DNA from 3 places in the Streptomyces sp. SJL17-4 genome. Region 1 is predicted to be linked to each of the others. Evidence: riboswitches for the same ligand, from Rfam matches in the RefSeq annotation. Region 1 holds a riboswitch; each other region holds the start of a gene.
What was found. Region 1 has a riboswitch for cobalamin ahead of N5875_RS35115 (energy-coupling factor ABC transporter permease). Riboswitches for the same ligand answer to the same signal wherever they lie in the genome.

Region 1 (3,263 bases):
GCTGAGCAGCCGCAGCAGGGTCGTCTTGCCGCTGCCGTTGCGGCCGAGCAGCGCGACCGCCCGCCCCTCCGCGACGGCGAAGTCCACGCCGGACAGGACCGGGGGCCCGTCCTCGTAGGCGAAGCCGGCTTTCACCAGTTCCACGACAGGGGTCGGAGACGTCACGGAAGGAGCCTTTCCAGTACGAGGGTGAGGGCGACGAGTCCGGCGAGCAGGACGCCCGTGCCGGCGAGGAACGGGCGGGACACCGCACACGCGGGCACCAGGACCCGCAGCGTCCCGTCGTACCCCCGCCCGGCGAGCCCCGACTGCAGGCGCTGCGCCCGGTCGAAGGCCCGTACGAACGTGGTCGCACCGAGGCCCGCGAGTGAACGCCAGGTCGCGGCCCGCGTGGTGTGCCCGAGCCGGGCCGCCTGCGCCTGCCGGATCTTGGACATCGCGTCGAGCAGCAGGAAGATGATCCGGTACATCACCAGCGCCACGTCCACCACGGGCGCCGGCACCCCCGCCCGTACCAGCCGGGGCAGAACGTCGGACACCGGCGTCGTGAACGCGAAGAGCAGCACCCCGAGCGAGGCCGAAGCCGTCCGCAGCAGCAACTCGCCCGCGTGCGTCGGACCGTCCGGCGCGAGGGCGACGAGCCCCCGGGTACCGCCCACCTCGAAGAGCAGCGGAATCGCGCCCGTGACACAGAACCCGAGCGGGATGCGGAACGCCCGCCACAGCGCCCGGCCCGGCACACCGGCCGGACCGAGCAGCACCGTGAGCGTGGTCGCCGCGACGAGGACCGCACCCGGCCACGGCGGCAGAGCCACCGCGCACAGGGTGAGACCGAAGCCGAGAAGCGCCTTCTCGGCGGGATGGCGGCGGCGCCAGCGACTGCTGTGCGCCGCCGCGTCGATCGGCAGCATCGGTGGCTACGCGCCCGGCCCGCCGGCGGACCCGCCGCCGAGGGACGGCCCGGTGCCGGTGCGGGAGCCGGTGCTGGTGCCGCTCTCGGACTCCGCGGTCCTGGCCTCGGCAGCCCCTGCGGCATCCGCTCCGGCGCCGTGCGCCTCGGCTGCCTCGGCCGCCTCGGCCCGCGCCGCCCCCTGTCGACGGCCGCGCCGCAGACCGAAGTAGTACGCGAGGACACCGGCGCCGAGGGCCGCCTGAAGGGCGAACAGCGCCGACTCGATCTCCCCGGACGGCGGCTCGTAGAGCGGGCTGAACCACGGCTCGTAGTCCGGCTGGAGCTCGGTGATCGCGGTCTCCGCCTCCGCGTCGGCCCCCGTGAAGGGTTCTTCCTTGTGGTCGCCGAGCCCCAGTGCGAGCGGCAGGACCGCGAGCGCGGCGACGACGAGCAGCAGCAGGGCGTTGATCTTCGCGTTCCGGCTCATCACGCGGTCGCCTCCTCGCGTCGCTCCGACGTGCGCCCGGCGAGGACGCCGAGCCGGATCAGGTCGCCCTTGCTCGACTGGGTGAGCAGGCGCATCACAAGCACGGTGAGCAGACCCTCGCTCACCGCGAGCGGAATCTGCGTGACGGCGAAGATCCCGCCGAACTTGGCGAGCGCGCCGGGGATGCCGCTGCCCGGGTCGGGGAAGGCGAGCGCCAGCTGGACGCTGGTCACGCAGTAGGTGGACAGGTCGGCGACGAACGCGCCGAAGAAGACGGCGACCATCAGCGGCGCACCGAACCGGCGCAGCAGCACGTAGGTCCCGAACCCCGCCCAGGGCCCGACGATCGCCATCGAGAAGGCGTTCGCGCCGAGTGTGGTCAGCCCGCCGTGGGCGAGCAGCAGGGCCTGGAAGAGCAGGGTGATCGTCCCCAGGACCGCCATGATCGGCGGCCGGAACAGGATCGCGCCCAGGCCCGTACCGGTCGGATGCGAGCAACTGCCCGTCACGGAGGGCAGTTTGAGTGCCGACAGGACGAACGTGAAGGCGCCGGCAGCGCCGAGCAACAGGGTGGACTCAGGATTCGACCGCACCTCGCGGGTCAGCGCGCGGACCCCGTGGACGACGAACGGCGCGGACGCGACACTCCAGGCGGCCGCGTGCACAGGGGGCAGATACCCCTCGGCAATATGCATGGTTGGGAGACCCTCTCCAGCACCTCGTGGATGGACAACGCACCCTGGCCGGTCTCCTGGCTGACGGTCATTCCGTCCGACTCCGCCTTCCCACACCACGGCGGTCTCCCGACGTGGTCCAGTGGCTTCCCCGAGGGTGTTCCCCGCGGGGGTGGAGCCGGACCTCCCGATCACAGTGGCGAGGGCCGCACCGGTACTGCACCGGTTTCCCGTACACCAAGGCTCTGCGACATTAGTGTGTTGACCTGCTGGATCACAACACGCCCGCCACCCGGTGGGGCCCCTCGCTCACTCCCCGCAGTCGCCCGGGGCGACTCGGAGCCGAGCTCGGGGCCTCTCCCTCGGGTACTCCCTCGGTCACTCCTTGCGGTAGTCGTACGCCTCCGACGCGGCCGCCGCCACGGCGTCGAGGTCCCCGCCCGCGCTCGCGGTGACCAGGGCGGCGACCGCGCCCTCGACGAACGGCGCGTCCACGAGTCGAGAGCCGTCGGGCAGTTCGTCACCCTCGGCGAGGAGGGCCTTCACGGTGAGCACCGCGCTCCCCAGATCGACGAGGATCGCCACACCGGCGCCCTGGTCGACGCCCTTCGCCGCGCCGGAGATCAGCTCGGAGCTCGTCCCGAGGCCACCGTCGGGGGTTCCCCCGGCCGGGAGGATCGGGGCGAGGTCACCGCCGCCGGCGAGCCCCCGGGCCAGCTCGGCCACGGCGGCCGCGACGGCGGCGCTGTGCGAGACGAGCACGATGCCGACGGAACGGGAGCCGACCGCACCGGAGCCGACCGCAGCGGAGCCGGAGCCGGTCTCCGTCCCCGTCCCCGCTCCTGTCCCCGCTCCCGTCCCCGTCCCGCCACTCATGACGCCCCCTCGGCGCTCGACGTCTCCGTGCGCGCGGTCTCGTCGAGCGCGGCGAACAGCAGCGCCGAGGACGTGGCCCCCGGATCCTGGTGCCCCACCGACCGCTCGCCCAGATAGCTGGCCCTGCCCTTGCGCGCCCGCAGGGGTACGGTCGCCAGGGCGCCGTCCTCGGCCGCCGTGCGGGCCGCGCCGAACGAGTCCCGCAGCCCCTCCACGGCCGGCATGAGCGCGTCGAGCATCGTCTTGTCGCCCGCCTGCGCGCCGCCCAGCTGGGACACGGCGGCCACGCCGGAGCCGAGCGCCTCCGCCAACTGTTCCCGGGTGACGCGCTCGT
Region 2 (3,263 bases), 4.8 Mb from region 1:
GAGGCGTCCTTGAAGGTCATCCAGCCGTTGCCGGTCTGGGCCAGGGTCCGCATCATCCGGCCGTACAGGTCGCGGGCCGGCATCGTCTTGCGGGCCAGGCCCGCGGCCTCGGCCTTGCGGTAGGCGGCGTCGAACTCCTCGCCCCACAGGTCGACCAGCTCGGGCACGTCCGCCGGGGAGAACAGCGACCAGTCGGCGTCGGCGTTGACGCGGCGCATGAACTCGTCCGGGATCCAGTGCGCCAGGTTCAGGTTGTGCGTCCGGCGCTGGTCCTCGCCCGTGTTGTCGCGGAGCTCCAGGAACTCCTCGATGTCCGCGTGCCAGGTCTCCAGGTAGACGGCGGCGGCGCCCTTGCGGCGGCCGCCCTGGTTCACGGCGGCGACGGAGGCGTCGAGGGTCTTCAGGAACGGCACGATGCCGTTGGAGTGCCCGTTGGTGCCGCGGATCAGCGAACCGCGGGCCCGGATGCGGGAGTAGGAGAGGCCGATGCCGCCCGCGTGCTTCGAGAGGCGCGCGACCTGGTGGTAGCGGTCGTAGATGGAGTCCAGCTCGTCCTGCGGGGAGTCCAGGAGGTAGCAGGAGGACATCTGCGGGTGGCGGGTGCCGGAGTTGAAGAGCGTGGGGGAGGAGGGGAGGTAGTCGAGGCGGCTCATCAGGCCGTACAGCGCCGTGACCTCGTCGAGCGCGCGGACCGTCGCGTCCTCCGCCAGGCCGCAGGCCACGCGGAGCATGAAGTGCTGCGGGGTCTCGATCACCTTGCGGGTGATCGGGTGGCGCAGCAGGTAGCGCGAGTAGAGGGTGCGCAGACCGAAGTAGCCGAAGCGGTCGTCCCCGGCCGCGTCGATGGTCGCGTCGAGCCGGTCCGCGTGCAGCGCCACGAACTCGGCGGTGCGGTCGGCGATCAGCCCCTCGCGGTGACCGACGGCGACGGAGGCCGAGAAGGAGAACGAGCCCTGGCCGGCCGCCTCGTCGGCGATCGTGATCGTCAGGAGCCGGGCGGCGAGCCGGGAGTACGCCGGGTCCTCGGCGATCAGACCGGCGGCCGACTCGGTGGCCAGCTCGCGCAGTTCCGCCTCGTCCGCGACGGCGCTGCGGCCGCGGAGCGCGGCGGCGGCGACCTTGCCGGGGTCGGTGTCGGGGAGATCGGCGGTGAGGTCGGTCAGGGTCCGCAGCAGCACGGTCCCGGGGCCGTCGCTCTCGACCGCGGTAGCCTCGGCGGACGCCGGATCGGCGGGCGCGATGGTCACGTGGGGGCTCTCCCTCGCTCGGCTCGGGGCCGCGGCGGGGGAAGGCGGGCAGGCGGGCATCCGTAACGCCGGACGCGACGCTTCCACCGGCCCACTCCGCGAGGCCCGGACGTCAGTGGCACCCGGAACGGACGGACCGGATGCGCCGTCGGCAGGTCCTCGGACTCACCTCGCCCGAATACGTCGTATCCGTACGAAGCACACCGTTGCGGGACAGTTCCGGATTCGCGCCGGATTCCCCTGCGTCGACAGCGAGGACGAGCATACATGTGGGGGGCGTCGCTCGCGGAACCCCCCACATGTTGTGTCGCGCCGTGGACTCAGAACTCCAAGGAGTAGGTGCGCAGTCGGTGGTCGGGGATCGGCTCCCAGTCCCGGTCCGGGGTGCGGACGAAGCCCAGACGCTCGTATATCCGGTGCGCGGAGACCATCGTGGCGTCCGTGGACAGCACGAGGCGGCGGCACCCGGGGAGGGCCCGTGCCCGCTCGACGCAGGCCCGTACGAGGGCCTCTCCGACGCCCCGGCCGCGGGCCTCCCGGGAGACCACGAGCATCCGGAACTCCGCCTCGCCCTCGACCGCGATGTCCGCCCACGGGGTGCCGCCGGTGGCGAAGGTCACCCCGCCGAGCAGCCGCCCGTCGCCGTCCTCGGCGACGAGCACCTCGCTCTCGCGCGCCCGCCGGGCCGTGTCCCGGAGCACGTGCAGATACGAGTCCTCCGCTCCGTACTTCAGCAGCCCGTCGTCCAGATAGGTCCCCGCGGTGAGCTCACCGAGGGCCTCGTACTCCTCGGGCCGTACCGCCCTGATCATGAAGTCCATGAGAGCAGTGTGCCTCCGGCCGGCCGGAGGCCCCCAGCGGGCTTCAGCCACCGGCGCCCACCGAGTTGTCGGGGGCGCCGTCCCCCACCGGCGGGAGATCGCCCCGCTCGACGGGCTGCCCGCCGCCCGTCCGCTCCGGCAGGACGGCGTCGAGCTCGGCGACGTCGGCGCGGTGGGTGCGTTCGGCGGCGCCCTTGAGTGCCTCCCGCTCCACCGTGAGAGGGGCGGCGACCTCGACGCGCAGCCCGTTCTGGGCGCGCACGTACGCGTGCTGCCCGGCGGTCCGCAGGTACCAGCGGTCGCCGTCGCGGACGCAGCCGTCCGGCCCGGCGTCGTTCGCCGCGGCGCACTCCTTCTCCGCGAACGGGCGGCGCTCGGCGGAGACGGTCAGGCGGACGCCGTCCTTCCGCAGGTAGGTGACCTGGAAGCCGTCGTCGCCGATGACCCCCGACGCCATCCGGGAGGCCTCGAAGCCCTCGGCCTCGGTGACGTACACATGGTCCTTGTCGGTCTGTGCCCAGCGGGCACGGGCGTCCAGCTCGGCGGGGCCGGGCGCAGGGCGGCCGCCCGCCGTCTCGGAGCCGCAGCCGGTGACGGCGAGGGCGACGGGGAGCAGGGCGAGCAGGGTGAGTCGTGATCCGGTGCGCATGTCCCGCATCCTCGCCCGGGGACGGCGAAGGCCGCCATGCCTCCGGGGGAGGCAGGGCGGCCTTCGTCAGGTCCGGCGGTGGATCAGTGGGTCTCGGCGCCGAGCTTCGCGAGCTTCGGGTCGACCCCGCGGTCGCCCGCGTCGGCCGTGTAGTCCTCCGGGGAGGTCTGGTCGACGCCCTCGGGGGCCTTGACGGCCTTGAGGACGAAGGTCAGGACGACCGTGACGAGGACGTTGAGGACGAAGGCGGTGAGACCGATGTAGCCGATCTCGCCGATGCCCGGGATCTCCGCGGAGGAGCCGCCGAAGTGCTTCTGGGTCGGGCTGGCGACCCCGTACGCGGCGACCGTGCCGTAGATCATGCCGACGGCCCAGCCGGCGAGCAGCGCCCAGCGGTGGAACCAGCGGGTGAAGAGACCGCCGACGAGGGCCGGGAAGGTCTGCAGGATCCAGATGCCGCCGAGCAGCTGGAAGTTGATCGCGACCGTCTTGTCCATGGTGAGGACGAAGGCGAGGGCGCCGACCTTGACCAGCAGCGACACCAGC
Region 3 (3,263 bases), 7.1 Mb from region 1:
CGAGCGTCGCCGCCGCGTCCTCGCCGAAGGCGAAGGCGTCCAGGGTGCGGGCGTGCCCGCCGCAGACCAGCAGTGCGCCGGCCAGGACGGCCGCGCACACCCCGACGTCGGTCCAGCCCGCCCCGCTGAGCGAGCCGAGCAGCCAGAAGAGGATGCCCCGGGTGGTCTCCGCGTCGGCGGCGGTCATCACCACGAACGAGGTGAGCGCGGAGAAGAGCTGCATCGCCGCGACCCCCGCGAGGACGACACGGTCCGTCGACCCGCCCAGGGTGTGGCTCAGCAGCAGGACCAGGGCGAAGGAGCAGAGCGCGCCGAGGAAGGCGCCTCCGGCGACGGACAACAGGCCGCCGCCCGCACCGAGGACGACGACCGCGACCGCCCCGGTCGAGGCGCCGGAGGAGACGCCGAGGACGAACGGGTCGGCGAGCGGATTGCGCAGCAGGGACTGCATCACCGCGCCGCAGACGGCGAGTCCGGCGCCGCACACGGCCGCGAGGAGAGTGCGGGGCAGCCGCAGGTCCCAGACGATGCCGTCGCGGATCGCGCTCAGTCCGGACGGGTTCCCGCCCAGGTGGGAGACGACGACCGACCAGGCGTCGGCGACGCGGATGTCGGCCGGTCCGATGGTGAGGGCGAGGGCGACGGAGGCGCACAGGAGGACGATCCCGGCCGCCCCGGCGATCGGCGGGAGCGCCCGGGAGGGAAGGGAGACGGCCGGCCCGGGGCGCTTCCGGCCCGTCCCGGCCACAGCGCCCGGCGTGGACCCCGTCACTTCGCGAGCCCGTACGTCCGCAGCGCGGCGGCGACCTTCTCGATGCCCTCGACGGTACGGATGGTGGGGTTCATGGCCTGGCCGCTGAGGACCACGTACCGCTTCTTCCGTACCGCCGTCATGTTCCGGGTGACCGGGTGCGATTCCAGGAACTCGATCTTCTTCGCGGCGCTCTCGGCCGACTGGGCCTTGCGGGTCAGATCGGCGATCACCAGCACGTCGGGATCGCGGTCGACGACCGTCTCCCAGTTGATCTGCGGCCACTCCTCCTTCGTGTCGTCGAAGACGTTCTTCACGCCGAGCGTCCCGCTGACGATCCCCGGCGCCCCGCAGCATCCGGCCATGTACGGCCCCTGGGAGTCGGAGAACCAGTACAGGACGGACGCGTCGCCGTAGTCCGCACCGGCCCTGGCCTTCTCCACCCGGGCGCGGAGCTCCCCGACGAGCTTCTCGCCGCGCTCCGGCACGCCGAAGATCCTGGCCAGGTCGCGGACCTCGCCGTACACGGTGTCCATGGTCAGCGGCTCGGTCCGCACGCCGTCGCCGTCGCCGCTGTTGTCCTTGCCGACGCAGTCGGCGGGGGAGACGTACGTGGGCACGCCGAGCTTCGTGAACTGCTCGCGGGGCGCCACACCGCCCTTGCCCACGGTGTAGAGGAAGGAGGCGCTGACGAAGTCGGGCTCGGTGTCGAGGACCTTCTCGAACGACGGGTAGCGGTCGGCGAGCCGGGGGACGGCGGCGTTCGCCTTCTCCAGGCCCTTGAGGACCGGGTCCGTCCAGGTGGCGGTGCCGACCATGCGGTCGGCCAGGCCGAGCGAGAGCAGGATCTCGGCCGAGCCCTGATCGAGGGCGACGGCCCGGCGGGGCGCGCGGTCGACCTCGACCCGCTGCCCGCAGTTGTCCGGGAGGACGGTGCGGCCGGAGTCCGTGGCCTGCGCCCCGGACGAGGGCGTCGCACCGCCGGAGCCGGAACCAGAACCGGAGCCGGAACCAGAACCGGAGCCGGAACCGGAACCGCAGCCGGTCAGGAGAACGGCGCCGGCCATGAGCAGCACGGCGGAACGGACGGGGCGTGCGAGGGGCGCGGCGGAACGGACAGGGTGTGCGAAGGGCACGGAAGGAGTCCTCTGCGTCACGGCTCATGCGCGGAGCCTGTCGTACGGTGCTCCCCGGGCGGCGATGCCCGCCCCCCGGGCCGCCAGCAGGTCTTCGGACTCGGGGTCGTCCGGACGGAACGCCTTCCCAGGCCCTCATGGGGCCCAGTGGCCGATGCTCCGCCCGTCACCCTCACCGCTGCGCGTCAGCTCCGGATTCCCACCGGATTCCCTGACCCGTGCACATACCGTGTCGATACGTACAGAGGTGCGACTGGCCCGGGCAAGCTACCACAGGTCGATCTTCGTCCGACCCCGGGCCGCCTATGGAGCGCGTCGCTCAGGACTCGCCTCGCTCAGGACCGGCGTCGCTCAGGACTCGCCTCGCTCAGGACTCGTGTCGCTTCATGTCGTCGCGCGCCTTCCGCGCGCTCTCGTGCACCCTCTCGATCGCCGCTCGGGCCTTGGCCGCCATCCGGTCGGCCTCGCCCTCCGCCTCCAGGCGCGAGTCGCCGGTCGCCTTCCCGGCGACCTCCTTCATGGCCCCCTTGCCCTTCTGCACGGTGCTCTTGCGCATGATCGGGTTCCTTCCGTCGAATCCCACGCCGGGTCCGCTTCCCTTCCACGGGCGGCTGCCCCTGATGCCGGGATTCATGCGACAGGCCCCGGCGCGCGCGGCTCGGTCAGCCACCGGTGCGCCGTGCGTACGGACCGTCAGTCCGCCGTGCGCCGCGCCGCCGCGCTCCTCCGCCGGGCCACCGCCCGCAGCAGCAGCCGCATCAGGCACACCGCGGTGACCACCCACACCGCGGCGAAGAGCCACAGCGGGCCGGACGACGTGGACGCGACCGCGAGGAGGAACAGGGCCACGCAGGCGATTCCGAGGACCGTGGTGAACCAGCCGAGGCGATGCCGCAGGACCGCGCCCCAGGTGCCTCCCGCGCTTCCCGTACCCGCGCCGGTGTTTCCGAGCGAACGCAGTCTGCGGGTGAGGGACGCATCGCCCCGAAGGCCTTCCTCGATGCCCTCGAGGATCTTCCGTTCCTGATGGGTGAGCTTGGGATTGGGATCGTGCATGACGAACTCCCGTCGAGCATCGAGCGGTCCGGCGGTCACGCCCAGGCGGTGCGCAGACGGTCCTGGTGCGCCGCGAGCCACGTGCCGAAGTCCTGGAGGGCGGGGTTGAGGCCCCGGACGGCGTCGATGTCCCGGGCTTCGATGAAGTGCTGCTCGCAGTCCGTGTAGTACTGGAACATGTTCCCCGACTCGTCCGCGCCCGGGAATCCCTGCGCACGCCATTCGTCCGGAGCGAGGGGGCGGTAGCGCACCGGTTCGCCGAGCGCTCCCGTCAGGGCCGCGGCCATGTCGGCGACCTTGAGGTGCTCGCCGGCGATGCT

Region 2: another riboswitch for cobalamin. It lies ahead of N5875_RS13130 (ribonucleoside-diphosphate reductase subunit alpha); the one in region 1 lies ahead of N5875_RS35115 (energy-coupling factor ABC transporter permease).
Region 3: another riboswitch for cobalamin. It lies ahead of N5875_RS02885 (ABC transporter substrate-binding protein); the one in region 1 lies ahead of N5875_RS35115 (energy-coupling factor ABC transporter permease).

Annotation. Positions count from the first base shown of each region.
Region 1 covers NZ_CP104578.1:7,815,282-7,818,544, forward strand. Annotated here, with positions in the region: gene N5875_RS35100 (ATP-binding cassette domain-containing protein) at 1-165, opposite strand, end outside; gene cbiQ (cobalt ECF transporter T component CbiQ) at 162-911, opposite strand; gene N5875_RS35110 (energy-coupling factor ABC transporter substrate-binding protein) at 918-1,379, opposite strand; gene N5875_RS35115 (energy-coupling factor ABC transporter permease) at 1,379-2,074, opposite strand; cobalamin riboswitch at 2,103-2,310, opposite strand; gene N5875_RS35120 (PTS fructose transporter subunit IIA) at 2,432-2,929, opposite strand; gene dhaL (dihydroxyacetone kinase subunit DhaL) at 2,926-3,263, opposite strand, start outside.
Region 2 covers NZ_CP104578.1:3,031,802-3,035,064, reverse strand. Annotated here, with positions in the region: gene N5875_RS13130 (ribonucleoside-diphosphate reductase subunit alpha) at 1-1,247, opposite strand, end outside; cobalamin riboswitch at 1,380-1,529, opposite strand; gene N5875_RS13125 (GNAT family N-acetyltransferase) at 1,568-2,068, opposite strand; gene N5875_RS13120 (hypothetical protein) at 2,112-2,717, opposite strand; gene N5875_RS13115 (sodium:solute symporter family protein) at 2,801-3,263, opposite strand, start outside.
Region 3 covers NZ_CP104578.1:699,882-703,144, reverse strand. Annotated here, with positions in the region: gene N5875_RS02890 (iron chelate uptake ABC transporter family permease subunit) at 1-682, opposite strand, end outside; gene N5875_RS02885 (ABC transporter substrate-binding protein) at 769-1,818, opposite strand; cobalamin riboswitch at 1,976-2,100, opposite strand; gene N5875_RS02880 (CsbD family protein) at 2,255-2,443, opposite strand; gene N5875_RS02875 (hypothetical protein) at 2,581-2,943, opposite strand; gene N5875_RS02870 (NmrA/HSCARG family protein) at 2,979-3,263, opposite strand, start outside.